One region of the Sulfobacillus sp. TH-112 genome, then DNA from elsewhere that is predicted to be linked to it. Evidence: riboswitches for the same ligand, from Rfam matches in the RefSeq annotation. Region 1 holds a riboswitch; each other region holds the start of a gene.
What was found. A riboswitch is a leader RNA that binds a small molecule or an ion and turns the genes downstream of it on or off. The one in region 1 is predicted to bind cyclic di-AMP.
Positions count from the first base shown of each region.

Region 2: another riboswitch for cyclic di-AMP. It lies ahead of ACOJWD_RS09505 (glycosyltransferase); the one in region 1 lies ahead of ACOJWD_RS11625 (amidohydrolase).
Region 3: another riboswitch for cyclic di-AMP. It lies ahead of ACOJWD_RS15160 (C40 family peptidase); the one in region 1 lies ahead of ACOJWD_RS11625 (amidohydrolase).

Region 1 covers NZ_JBYCKN010000164.1:34,546-38,540, forward strand. The annotation lists gene ACOJWD_RS11615 (hypothetical protein) at 677-1,021, shown strand; gene ACOJWD_RS11620 (hypothetical protein) at 1,018-1,476, shown strand; cyclic di-AMP (ydaO/yuaA leader) riboswitch at 1,657-1,786, shown strand; gene ACOJWD_RS11625 (amidohydrolase) at 1,884-3,476, shown strand; gene ACOJWD_RS11630 (DUF3311 domain-containing protein) at 3,504-3,716, shown strand; gene ACOJWD_RS11635 (sodium:solute symporter family protein) at 3,718-3,995, shown strand, end outside.
Region 2 covers NZ_JBYCKN010000134.1:8,697-12,691, forward strand. The annotation lists gene smc (chromosome segregation protein SMC) at 1-41, shown strand, start outside; gene ftsY (signal recognition particle-docking protein FtsY) at 52-972, shown strand; gene ACOJWD_RS09500 (hypothetical protein) at 1,347-1,604, opposite strand; cyclic di-AMP (ydaO/yuaA leader) riboswitch at 1,777-1,901, shown strand; gene ACOJWD_RS09505 (glycosyltransferase) at 1,984-3,207, shown strand; gene ACOJWD_RS09510 (HAD family hydrolase) at 3,176-3,922, shown strand.
Region 3 covers NZ_JBYCKN010000204.1:4,949-8,943, forward strand. The annotation lists gene pyrG (CTP synthase) at 1-428, opposite strand, end outside; gene rpoE (DNA-directed RNA polymerase subunit delta) at 518-811, opposite strand; cyclic di-AMP (ydaO/yuaA leader) riboswitch at 990-1,148, shown strand; gene ACOJWD_RS15160 (C40 family peptidase) at 1,161-2,030, shown strand; gene ACOJWD_RS15165 (hypothetical protein) at 2,211-2,594, shown strand; gene ACOJWD_RS15170 (enoyl-CoA hydratase/isomerase family protein) at 2,582-3,337, opposite strand; gene ACOJWD_RS15175 (3-hydroxyacyl-CoA dehydrogenase family protein) at 3,364-3,687, opposite strand; gene ACOJWD_RS15180 (3-hydroxyacyl-CoA dehydrogenase family protein) at 3,710-3,995, opposite strand, start outside.

The DNA.
Region 1 (3,995 bases):
ATACTTCACCAAGACTCTCCACGACTAGCCACGGGAAACTTCTGGCTCCTTCATGAGTTAGTCCCTTTTCAGGGAAGGATAAATGGATGCCTCACACGTACCGAAAGTACGAGCCACAAGGTAGGAAACCATGCTACCCTAGCTTGGAATAGCATTGACGGAAGGACGGTATCCCCGTTTCCTCGTCACCACACATAGAAGACCAAGCGATCCGCCAAGACATTTCCGGGTTACCCTTTGGGATACTGGGGCTTTACCGGCGTCGACACCAAAGAATGGCGTCACGGCTACCACAGTTATCCCGCTATGATGATTCCCCAAGGTAGCGCAAAGTCTCATCAACCTGGTCAAGGAGCACCAACCATGCATTCGCTCCCTTTTTGATCCTTTCATGGGAAGTGGTACGAGTGTCGTCGAGGGCCTCTTAGCGGGTCTCACCACCGTTGGTTCGGACGTGAATCCGCTATCGCGTTTAATGACTCAGTCCAAGCCCACGGCTTGGACTCCAGAGGCGTGAATTCCTGTATGGAAAATCTGATGGCCTATGTCCAAAACCTCAAACTTTCCGAAGCCGACTGGCCACATTTTACCCACTTAAGCTTTTGGCATAAACCGATGGTAATTAACAATCTCACCCTTCTTAAACGCGACATCGAAGACACTGTGCCCGAGCTACATGCAAGCCTTCTTCTGGGTCGCCTTTTCTGATACGGTACGCTGGGTATCTAACAGTCGCAACGCCGAATTTAAATGGTATCGGCTGGACGAAGCACGACTTTTGCAATGGAATCCAGATGTCCGCGGAACTTTTCGCAAGGTTCTCACGCGCAATCAGATCGATCATCGACGACTTTGGGAAAAAGGTCGGCCTCCCTCAGTCACTGTACACGCCTTTAATGCCATGGACCTCTCGGAACTTCCGGAAGAAACCTTCGACTTAACGATGACATCACCACCCTACGGCGGCAACCGTACCGCCGTCGCCTATGGTCAATTTTCGCGGTTGTCTTGCAATGGTTGAATTTGGAACATACTGAAGGCGAACCCGCCCCCACCAAGTTGGATCAAGCCATGCTACGCGGGCTTGCTGCCACAGCACTGCAACACACCGTGCCATCTCCGACCTTAGTGGAGGCGTTGAGGCAAATTGAGCACGTCGACGCCACTCGTGCTCGCAAAGTATTGGCCTTTTATCAAGACCTCGACATCGCCTTAAAAGAGATCGTGCGTGTCAGTCGCCCAGGTAGCTATCAATGCTGGGTGGTAGGCCGTCGCACGGTAAAAAAGTCAGCTCCCGAAAACCATGGTATTATAGCGCTGTCACAACGCCACAGCCTCATCCCGGTGACTCATTTCGCACGAGTCATTCCTCATAAACGCATGTCCAAAGAAAACAGTCCTACAAACGCTGTGGGAGAGAAGGTGACCACGATGAACGGCGAGAAGATTTTTATCTTAAGAAAGCGCTCTGTGTGAGGGCGCGGAACTTCAGTGAGCGTCTAAAAATCGAAAATCTCATTATTAGCTTGGACCCTACCAGACGATGAATGCCGGAAGACTCGGTACGGTTTTCCCAGTGTTTAGTTGAGTGAACACCTATAAGTGGTTCCCACGTCGCTCGCCTCTCGTTCACTTTTATGATATAGTTCCCCCAGCATCTCTTTTTGGCCAAAGCATCGCAACGCGATGCACGGGGGACCCATGTGTATTTGGGGCGCACCAGTTATGGAGAGCACTTTCCGCTCTAGCCCGTCAGCTTACCCCGTCGGCGTGGAAAGGTCCACATTTGTAGACCGACTTATTTCACATGTTGATATTTTTCGTGTGTCTCCGCGTTGACCTCAACACATGCCCCCCACAACATATTGTGGAGGCGATACTGGTTGCACCACCAAGACACTTTAATATTGGCATCGTCGATTATGTCCCCTCTTCAGCCCGCCTCACTCGGAAATGCCGTGTGGGTTCGCGACGGTCGCATTCACGCTATTGGGCAAAAGGACCACTTCAGATCCCAAAGATTTTCCGAGGTCCTTCATTTCGATGGATCTCATCTTTTGCCTGGTTTTGTTGAGTCTCACGCTCACCTGTGGTGGATGGGCCAGCTAGCCTCGCAAATTGATTGTGGACCGCCACACAATCAATGCGTAGCAGATATTTTAGAAAAAATACGACAGGCTGCGCATACTCAACCGCGTGGCACATGGATCTTAGGGCATCACTGGGATGACACCGTCTTACACGAAGAACGGCCTCCTACGAAATCCGAACTGGACCGAGTGGCTCCCCATCATCCGGTGTACCTTCTCCACAATTCGGGACACTTGGCCGTCGCCAATCAGAGAGCCTTTGAGCTTGCTGGTATTAATTCGCAGACCACCATCGAAGGCATCGTTCATGGTGAAGACCGACAATTGACCGGATTATTACTTGAGTCTCAAGCGTTAGAGTCGATTACCCGCCACATTCCTCTCCCCACTATTAATGAGATGGTTGCCGACATTGGCCGAGCGGTGGAGCTCTGTCATCGTGCGGGAGTGACCTCCTCGGCAGACGCTGCAATGGGTCTTGGAAATCCCGAATCGGTGCAACGCGTGTGGGAGGCGTATCAACTGGCTGAAGCACGCCAAGTCCTGCGCACCCGTACGACCTGCTATGTTCGTGCCCACGGTACCAAAGATGAGATTCCGAGCGATCCCTCCACACCGTTTTTATCTGTACCCGGTATAAAACTATTCTCAGATGGATCAATTCAAGGGCATACTGCCAAGCTTATCGCCCCGTACTTCGATCGAGCTGACGAGCATGGGATTCTGGTGTTGTCGCACTACGATTTAGTGAAACGCATCCAGTCCTACCACGAACAAGGTGTCCAAATAGCCATCCACGCGAACGGGGACGCGGCCATTGAGACCGTCATATCAGCGTACAAAGAAGCACTAGGGGAGCGTGGCGCACCCGAAAGGCGCCACCGCATAGAACATGCGCAGATGGCGCATTTCGGCCAACTCCAAGCGATGGAGCATTTGGGTGTTTTGCCCAACTTCTTCATTGGGCATGTCTTTCATTGGGGCGATCGGCACCGCGATCGATTCATTGGTCCCGAGAGAGCCGAAAACCTCGACCCACTGGCGTGGGCGGATTCTCTTGGCATACAGTTTGCCCTTCATTCTGACTCTCCCGTGACTCCCATTAACCCGCTAGCATCTATTCTGACTGCCACAACTCGAAAAACCTCCTCTGGAAAGCTCTTGGGGTCCTCTCAACGAATTTCTATTGCGCGCGCATGGAGAGCCTATACCACCGATGCAGCCTATTTGGGGTTTCGCGAGTCGGAGGTGGGAGACATTCGTGTAGGCCAATGGGCCGACTTTGTGGCGCTTTCGCAAAACCCTTTACTTAACGGTCCCGAAGCTTTTGACGATATAGAAATAGAGGCAACATTAGTCGGCGGTGAGGTGGTTTACCGCAAATAAACTAGCAATGGGAAAGAGGTGAATGTGATGGCTCGCATTTCGGCGGTGATTGTGGGGCTTATAGTCCCTTTTGTGGCTATTGTTGCGCTATTCCCATGGTATGACCGCATACATCCGATGGTGCTGGGATTCCCGTTTCTGTATTTCTGGATGTTTTTATGGTTTCCACTAACCACCATCTGTCTCTACATCGCATGGCGGCTCGAAAGCCGTAACGATAGACGATCGGAGGACGCATAATATGGGATTTGTTATTCTGATTTTGGCGATCGCCGTTTCATTACTGCTCGCCTGGTCATCTCAGTGGCGACGAGGCACACAAAACCTCGAAGACTTTCTGGTCGCAGGACGCTCCCTCAAAACGCCCCTCTTCTACTTGCTAGCTGTGGGTGAGATTTATAGTATTGGAACCATCATCGGATTCCCGGGCGGTATATACGCTGGCGGCGCAGTGTACGCGGTCTGGTTCCTAGGATATATCCTCTTAGCCTATCCGGTAGGATACTTTATTAATCCCCT
Region 2 (3,995 bases), on a different contig from region 1:
CGGTATTGCTTGAAGGCGCAGAGGAATTGGTGGGCAGCTGAGGAGGAAGTCATGGCAGGATTTTTTGAGCGTTTACGACAGGGCATGGCAAAGACCCGGGGAGAACTAGGGGACAAGATTCGGACCTTAGTGGGGGGACGACAGTGGTCGGATGAGCTTTATGACGAACTGGAAGAAATTCTTTACGAAGCGGATCTCGGATCGCAAGCGATTCAATTGATTATGGACAGGTTGCGCGATGAGGTAAGGCGACGGCATCCCGAACTGGCCGATGAAGTGCAGACCCTTTTGCATGATGTGATGGTATCGATGTTGCCGGAACTGGATAATCCCTATCAACTGCCAGCGCAGGGGGGACCCTTTGTGTGGATGATGGTAGGAGTCAATGGTACCGGTAAGACGACCACGGCGGGAAAACTCGCCGAACGCATGAAAGCCGAAGGCTATGGTGTGATTCTAGGGGCTGCCGATACCTTTCGGGCGGCCGCCTCTGAGCAACTGCGAGAGTGGGGCAAACGGGCTCATGTGGACGTGGTCCATCAAGCGGAAGGTGCCGATCCAGCAGCGGTCGCGTTTGATACGGTCCGGGCTTCTCAGGCGCGTCATTTGGATTTAGCTATTATTGATACCGCGGGGCGTTTGCAAAATAAGGCACACCTGATGCAAGAGTTAGGGAAAATGGTTCGTGTCATTGGCCGCGAACAACCCGAGGCGCCGCATCAAGTGTGGTTAGTGTTGGACGCCACTACCGGGCAAAATGGGTTGAGTCAGGCGCGGATATTTCAGGAGGCGGTGCAGGTTTCCGGGATTATATTGACGAAACTGGATGGAACTGCCAAGGGCGGAATTGCTTTTTCCATCTATCAGGAGTTGAAACTTCCCATTGCGTTCGTAGGGGTCGGGGAAAAGCTTGACGATTTGATGGTCTTTAATGCCGACGACTATGTGCGAGCAATTCTCGGGATGTCGTAGAACTCGCGAAGCGATTCTTTACACCGAGCCTGAACAGAGGGATTATCGCGGGATTGGCATGATCATCAGGCGATATCTATGTCCCGCGTGCGGAGCGTTTCCATCGACGAAATATATCATGCAGATAACTGATTTTCGAAGAAAGCGGTGGTCCGATGGATCGTCAATATGAATGGGATTTGTTGGAACATCGACACCAAGAGTACAATCTTGCCTTTGACCTCATCACCTCTCTCCTCATTAAGGATGGAACGAAGCAGCCGACTTGAGCGGTCTCGCGTACTGCACGGCTCGGAAATCGACAGTGCCCTTGTCTCTGCACTCTTTGGGGTGATACCATCCATTCTTGTGGACGCGTGTAGTGCACATTCTCTCTATTCCAGATAGTCGACCTGGTCGAGGATGTCTTCCATCAATGGACTCGTGGCAACCTGAGCGAGGAGGATCAAGAGGGCGTCCGTGCTTAACCTCTGCGTTTTCTTAGCCAGGGCGTCATGAACTGCCGAAAAACGCGCCCTGAGGACCGTCTCAATAGCCAGATGCAGGGTATGCGGGCGGATGTCATCCTGACTCCATGAACGCCCGTCATGAGTAACCTCGGAGGAGGGCAGTCGTGGGAGGCGATCGGGCATGACAACAGGACCTCTTTTCGGGGAGATTGCGAGTGGAAAGTCGTGGGAGAAGGATTAGGACTATGGTAGCGCCCACTCGGGGTGATGTCCAGAAAACAAGCAGTAATGTCGAACGGTTCTCGTGCGCGTTCGGTAGTTGCGGATTGGGGGGATTCTCCAGTATAATAGGGGTACCTTGAAAGCGCCGAATTCGGTGGAAGCGGAGGACCCAGGTAGTCGGGGTGAATTGTGCAAGCAAAGGGTATGACCACAGCCCTAACCCGTCAGCTAACTTCGTAGGCGTTGGGGGCTCAAGGTGTAACTTAATGAATTTCCCTCTCCCCCCGGGGTGCCTGGGGACTTTTTTTATGTCTCAGGTTTTTGAGGGAGGATACCTTTGATGATACGTCGAGCTCTTGAAATTTCTTTGCATGCCGATCCGCTCACCTATGGCGACAGTGGTGCGGTCGGTGGGCAGCAAATTTTGATTCGCGAACTGGTGAAGAACGTCCAACAATATGGCTATGGAGTAGACGTATTGACTGCACAGGCCAATCCTTTGTGGCCGGAAAAATTTAGTTTAGGACACTTAGGTCAGGTCATTCGGCTGTCGCAGGCGTTGCGTCGACCAGAAGAAGAGAGTTGGGAAGAATTGGTGGATGGTCTCGCTGCAGAAGCGCTAGCCTGGATGAAGGATAGTGGGCGTAACCACCACATTTTACACAGCCATTATTGGATAAGTGGTCTCGTCGCAGAGCGCATTCACCAAGCGACTGGTCTGCCATGGGTTCATTCTCCTGTGAAAATGGCGGAATGGAGCGTTCGTCCGGGAGAAGATGTGAACGAGGTACGCGCAGCCGCGGAAAAGCGACTGTTACATCAGGCGAATGCCGTGGTCGTGTCGTATTTGAGTGAGGCGGAACTTATTCATCGCGACACCCCGGAATTGACGGTATACGTTGTGCCTCCAGGGGTCGATCCTACGCAATTCTTTAGTCGTGATGCGGGGCCAGTATTGCGGGCCCTAGGCGTGAAGCGCCGTCCGGTGGCCTATGTCGGACGTTTAGAACTCGCGCGAGGTCTTCGCGAGGCTCTAGATGTCTTGGCACAGCGAGATCTCCCCGAAGACTTTTTGCTCATGGTGTTAGGCGGAACGAGAAAGCAAGTTCAACAAGGCGTGCCGGTCTCTCCTGATTTGGCACGGCTGGCGGAGCGTTTAGGATCACATGTGACTTTCGTTGGTGGGATGCCGCATCGCGGGGTGGCACCATATTTAGCGGCCTCTGAAGTAGCGATAGCTCCGAATCAAGGGCCTACGTTAGGGATGGCGGTGCTAGAGTCGTTGGCATCAGGAATTCCGGTTGTCGGGTCTCGGGTGCCGGGGGTTCGGGACTGGATTAATCACGGTGAGGACGGCTATGTTGTGGACCGTGATCAGATCGAGACGATGTGGGATTTTGTGCTTGAGTTGTGGAATGATTCCGCCAAGGCTCGCAAGATGGGGAAAGTGGGACAAGAGAAGGTTCATCGCTTGCATACCGTGAATGACATGGCTCAGCAGATGGTGGGCTGCTATCAGGAGGTGACTGGCCTTGGCGGGCATCAAATGGGTGTTGGCTTCTGATATTGACGGTACATTAGTGGGGCATGGCGGTGAGAGTGAACTGGCCCAGTATCTCAAGCTGCATCCAGAGGTCGGGGTCGTGTATCTTACGGGGCGCACACGAGCCAATGCCGAACCCTTGATTCACCGCTATGGATATCCGGAACCCTTGGCCTTATGTACTGATATTGGAGCGGATATTTTTTGGGGCGCGGACCGACGAGTGGATGAAAGTTGGGCCTTTCAACAGCGTCGTGATTGGTCACCGCGTCGCGTCATGCGGAGCTTAGAGCAAGTGCCGGGAGTAGAGTTCTTAGGCCGCAGTTCTCATTGGCGCTTGGCATTTCGAGTGGCTGGCGACGAGCAATTGGCCGCTTCCAAGGCACGGCTGGTGAAAGACGGAGTGATGCACCGCACCTTATGGGATGCGGAGCAACTGCGATTGGATGTGGTACCGCGAGGAGCGCTTAAGGGGTCTGCCCTGAAGCATATTCTGAATCGACTTAACGTCAAGGCGCATCAATGTTTCGTCGCTGGGGATGCGGAGAACGATGGGGACATCCTTGAGGGACGTTATCGTGGCGTGTTGGTCGCGAACGGATCGGTGCTTTTGAAAGAGAGGCTGCCAGAGGCGATTATGCGGTCCCCTTATGAGGGCGCCTATGGCGTATTGCACGGATTGCGTCAGTTTCTCCATGATCCCGAAGTGATGGTTGACCAAGAATTTGTGGGATAAATCAAAACATCGTTGCTGGAATACGCGGCAACGGTGTTTTTGTGTGGCTTGTTATCAGAATGCGGTAGTGAAC
Region 3 (3,995 bases), on a different contig from region 1:
CCAATCTCCACAATGACGACGTCTGCTCCACTAGATTCTGCCACTCGATGGATTCTCTCTTTAATGGCATTAGTGATGTGCGGAATCACCTGCACGGTGCCGCCAAGAAAATCCCCTCGCCGCTCCTTACTGATGGTCGACCAATAAATACGCCCCGTGGTTACGTTGTTGGCTTGCGAGAGGTTAATATCCATGAACCGTTCATAGTGTCCCAAATCCAAGTCGGTTTCTGCACCATCTTGCGTGACAAAGACTTCGCCGTGTTGCAAAGGAGACATGGTACCCGGGTCCACATTGATGTAGGGATCTAATTTCAGAGCAGTGACCCGGATACCCCGCGTTTTCAAAATTCTTCCTAACGACGCGGCCGTAATCCCTTTCCCGAGCGATGACACCACCCCGCCCGTAATAAACACATACTTCGCCATCGTGGTTCCTCCTATTCAACTCAATACCCGGGTTCTACTATTTGCGCACCGAAGAGACGACATTAAATGGAGAAGGAGTCCGAACGGAGTTAACCGTCGTCCTCCTCGATGTCTTCTGCATCATCGTCATCGTAACTCGCACGATCCCTTCCTGATGCAGTCGCTCGCCCAGGCGATTTAGGCTGCCACTCCTTCAGTCCCCACGATGACCCCCCGCGATATTGAAAGCGGGAGTCCAAGTTAATATCGGTATAAATTCTAGAGGCTACTTTGGGCTCCCGATCAACGCCCAACTGCATTAGCGTCTCATCCAGCAAGTCTTGCACATCCATTGGCTGTCCTTGCGCCTTAAGCACTGCATAGGCGGCGTCCGTTGCTCTCATCGGTCATCCCATCCTCCGGAAAGTTTCCCAAGTATTATACCACTCTTGGCTCCTTTGTCTTACGCGAATTGGTCTCAATTTGTAAATTCCATTGTCCCACCTTCAGTTTTCCCCTATTTTCGCAAAAATTCTCCCTTATTTGTTGATCGATTGATGTTATGCGCCGTAAACTAATGCCATATTCAATATGCCGAATCCTTGATAGTCAAGGTACGGGGGATCCTAAAGCAACGTCTTTAGGTGGTGAATCCGATCCTGTGCGGTCGGTAGGGGGCTCCTTCTCCCCCGAACCACGGGTTATCCGCTACTAACCTCGGAGGCAGTAACGAGAAGGAAGGACGTATCACTGTTGTTCAAATTTAATCGAAAAATGTTGCCCGTTTTGGCTGGCACAGCTTTGCTGTCGATGTCACTTTTGTCGCAAACGGTCCAAGCCCAAGTCAAGACGGTCCACAATTTCCAAGCCACCCAGGGTCTTAAGACACAGCCTGTAAAGACCATGAGTGCCTTAGAAGATGTTGGATATGCAAGCGCAAGTGCTTCAGACTCATGGGAAGCTGCTCCGGCCGCCTATCCAGCAGGTTATTTGCACGAAGGGGACACCGGTCCCCAAGTTGTCACATTACAAACCGACCTGACGGATTTAGGTTATTCACCCGATGGCATTGATGGCATCTTTGGCCCTGATACCTTGGCCGCCGTACAAGCCTTTCAACGGGCACAAGGATTACCGTCTTATGGTCTCGTGGGCGCGTTAACCTGGAATGCGTTAAACCAGGCCTTATCCAGTTCCTCGATCACCAATGCCCAAGACCAGGTCAATCGTGGCAACGTATCTATTTCGGGATCGGCACTTGCAGGACTTGCCCTCCAATACCAGGGTTATGCCTATGTGTGGGGCGGAGATAGTCCCTCGACAGGATTTGATTGCTCAGGCTTTGTTCAGTGGTTATATGGTCAGTTTGGGGTGTCATTGCCTCATTCGTCTTATGCCCAATGGAACGATGGAACCCATGTCAGCTATGATCAACTGCAGCCCGGGGATATTATCTTTTTCACCACCGAAGGCGTCTTTGCTAACCATGTTGGTATCTACCTTGGCAACGGAGAATTTATTTCTGCCGCGACGCCCAGTCAAGGGGTCGTGGTTCAGAGCTTGAGTGAACCGTATTTCGCCGACAACTATGATGGCGCAGTACAGATATTCCCCAGTAACTAAGAGGAGGATGGAATGTATGAGAGACCGCTGGCGCCCCTGGTGTAAAAGGTGCTCATCGACCCTCTCTCCGACTCTCCTTCTCTCCCCGACACCCGGACTACGGTCCGGGTGTCTTCTTTATTTCCCAGCTACTCGGTGATCGAGAAGGATAACGACCACTTACTCGGGAGGTTTTAGCATATGGTACACACGAAGACGCAAGCCATACAAAAATCCGAACCAGTCTCGACTCAAAAGACTCGTCTATCAACAACACATCATCGCGCGAATCCCTTGGGCATCGGCCGATTATTAATCATGGTGCTCACGATAGCGTTACTCGGTCTGGGGCAAGGGATTTGGTGGTGGAGTGGTCTCGTTCTTTTGGTGCTGATTCTTTTGGCCGTCAGTCGTCAAGGACATGTTTTTGGCACCGCTTGGTCGTCGTGTGCCATGCTTCTGGCATTAACGTTTTGGCATCAACATATTATTCCGGATTGGGCCAGTATTGTGATCCTCGCTGCCGGCATGACGCAATTTGGGCTCAGTTTACTTCGTAATCCTCAGGATTCTTATCGCCCGTGAAATTGAGGACGTCGCTTGCCAAGAAATGCTTGAAGACCTTCGAGGGCATCGCTCGTCATCATGATGCGATGCATCGCCTGGGTTTCTCGTGCTTGACCGCCATCTCGATTATCGGCCATGAGGCCTTTTATTTCTGCCAATGCTAGCGGCGGTAAGCTCGCTAAACGATCAGCCACATTCAGGGCGACATCCAGCAATATGCGTGGCTCTACCACTTGATGTACCAATCCTAGCGCGAGCGCTTCCTCGGCATCCACAGAATCGCCGGTGAGAACCATCCTCTTGGCTTGAGACTGTCCAATCAGTCGCGGAAGACGCCAGGTTCCTCCCCAGCCGGGAATAATCCCTAAGTTCACCTCGGGCTGCCCAAAACGTGCACTTCTGGACGCGATGCGAATGTCTGTGGCCATCGCCATTTCATTGCCTCCTCCATAGGCGATGCCGTTAATGGCAGAAACCATCGGAAGACGCCCGGTTTCAAACTTCTGGTAAAGCTCGGCCCCTAAACTGATAAAATCCGCTACACTGCCGCCAAGTTTCATCACACTATTTAGGTCTGCGCCTGCGGCAAATGCCGGACCGGAACCCGTAATCACCACCGCTCGAATGTCCATGTTGCCTGCCGCCTCGGTCCATAAGTCCTGAAGCTCACGCAGGACTTCAAGACTAATCGCGTTGACCGGTGGATTTTGTATTGTCCACACTAAGACGCGATCCATTCTCTTCTCATTGACCGCACTCACCTTAAGTCCCTCCTCGATTGCGATGGCTACTCCTCAGACGCCGAGTACTGCAGATATCCGCGACCGGTCTTCACTCCCAAGTCGCCCTGTGCTACAAGAGTTTTCAGCGATTCGGGGGGACGAAACCGCTCACCGACGGAATTTTCAAGCTCCGTCAATTCGGCAAGCACGGTATCCAGTCCTCGCGTGTCGGCCCACTGAAACGGTCCGGTCGCGAGACCCGCTCCTGCACGCATCGCCACATCAATATCTTCAATACTGGCCATTTTCTCCTCATAAAGTCGCACACTCTCTAAAAACGTAGCCAAACTAAACCGCTGCAATAACTGCTGTTCTAGTGATTCATCCATGTTAAAAACACCCCCATGCTAATTAACGGTACGAATAAAAGCCTTGACCGCTCTTTAGTCCCAAATGGCCGTCATTAACCAACGCCTGCAGTTGCGGCCCCGGATTAAACCTGTCGCCATAGGCCTGAGTCAAGGTCTGGGCCACCTCAAGCGCCACATCCAGTCCTAACGCGTCGGCTAACACAAATGGGCCCATCGGAGCGAGCTTAGCGCGCATGACCGCTTGGTCGATGTCCGCATAGGGAATGCCCGTCTCATCCTGAAACCTCAGCACTTCAGCCATCGACGCCATCAGCACACGATTGACG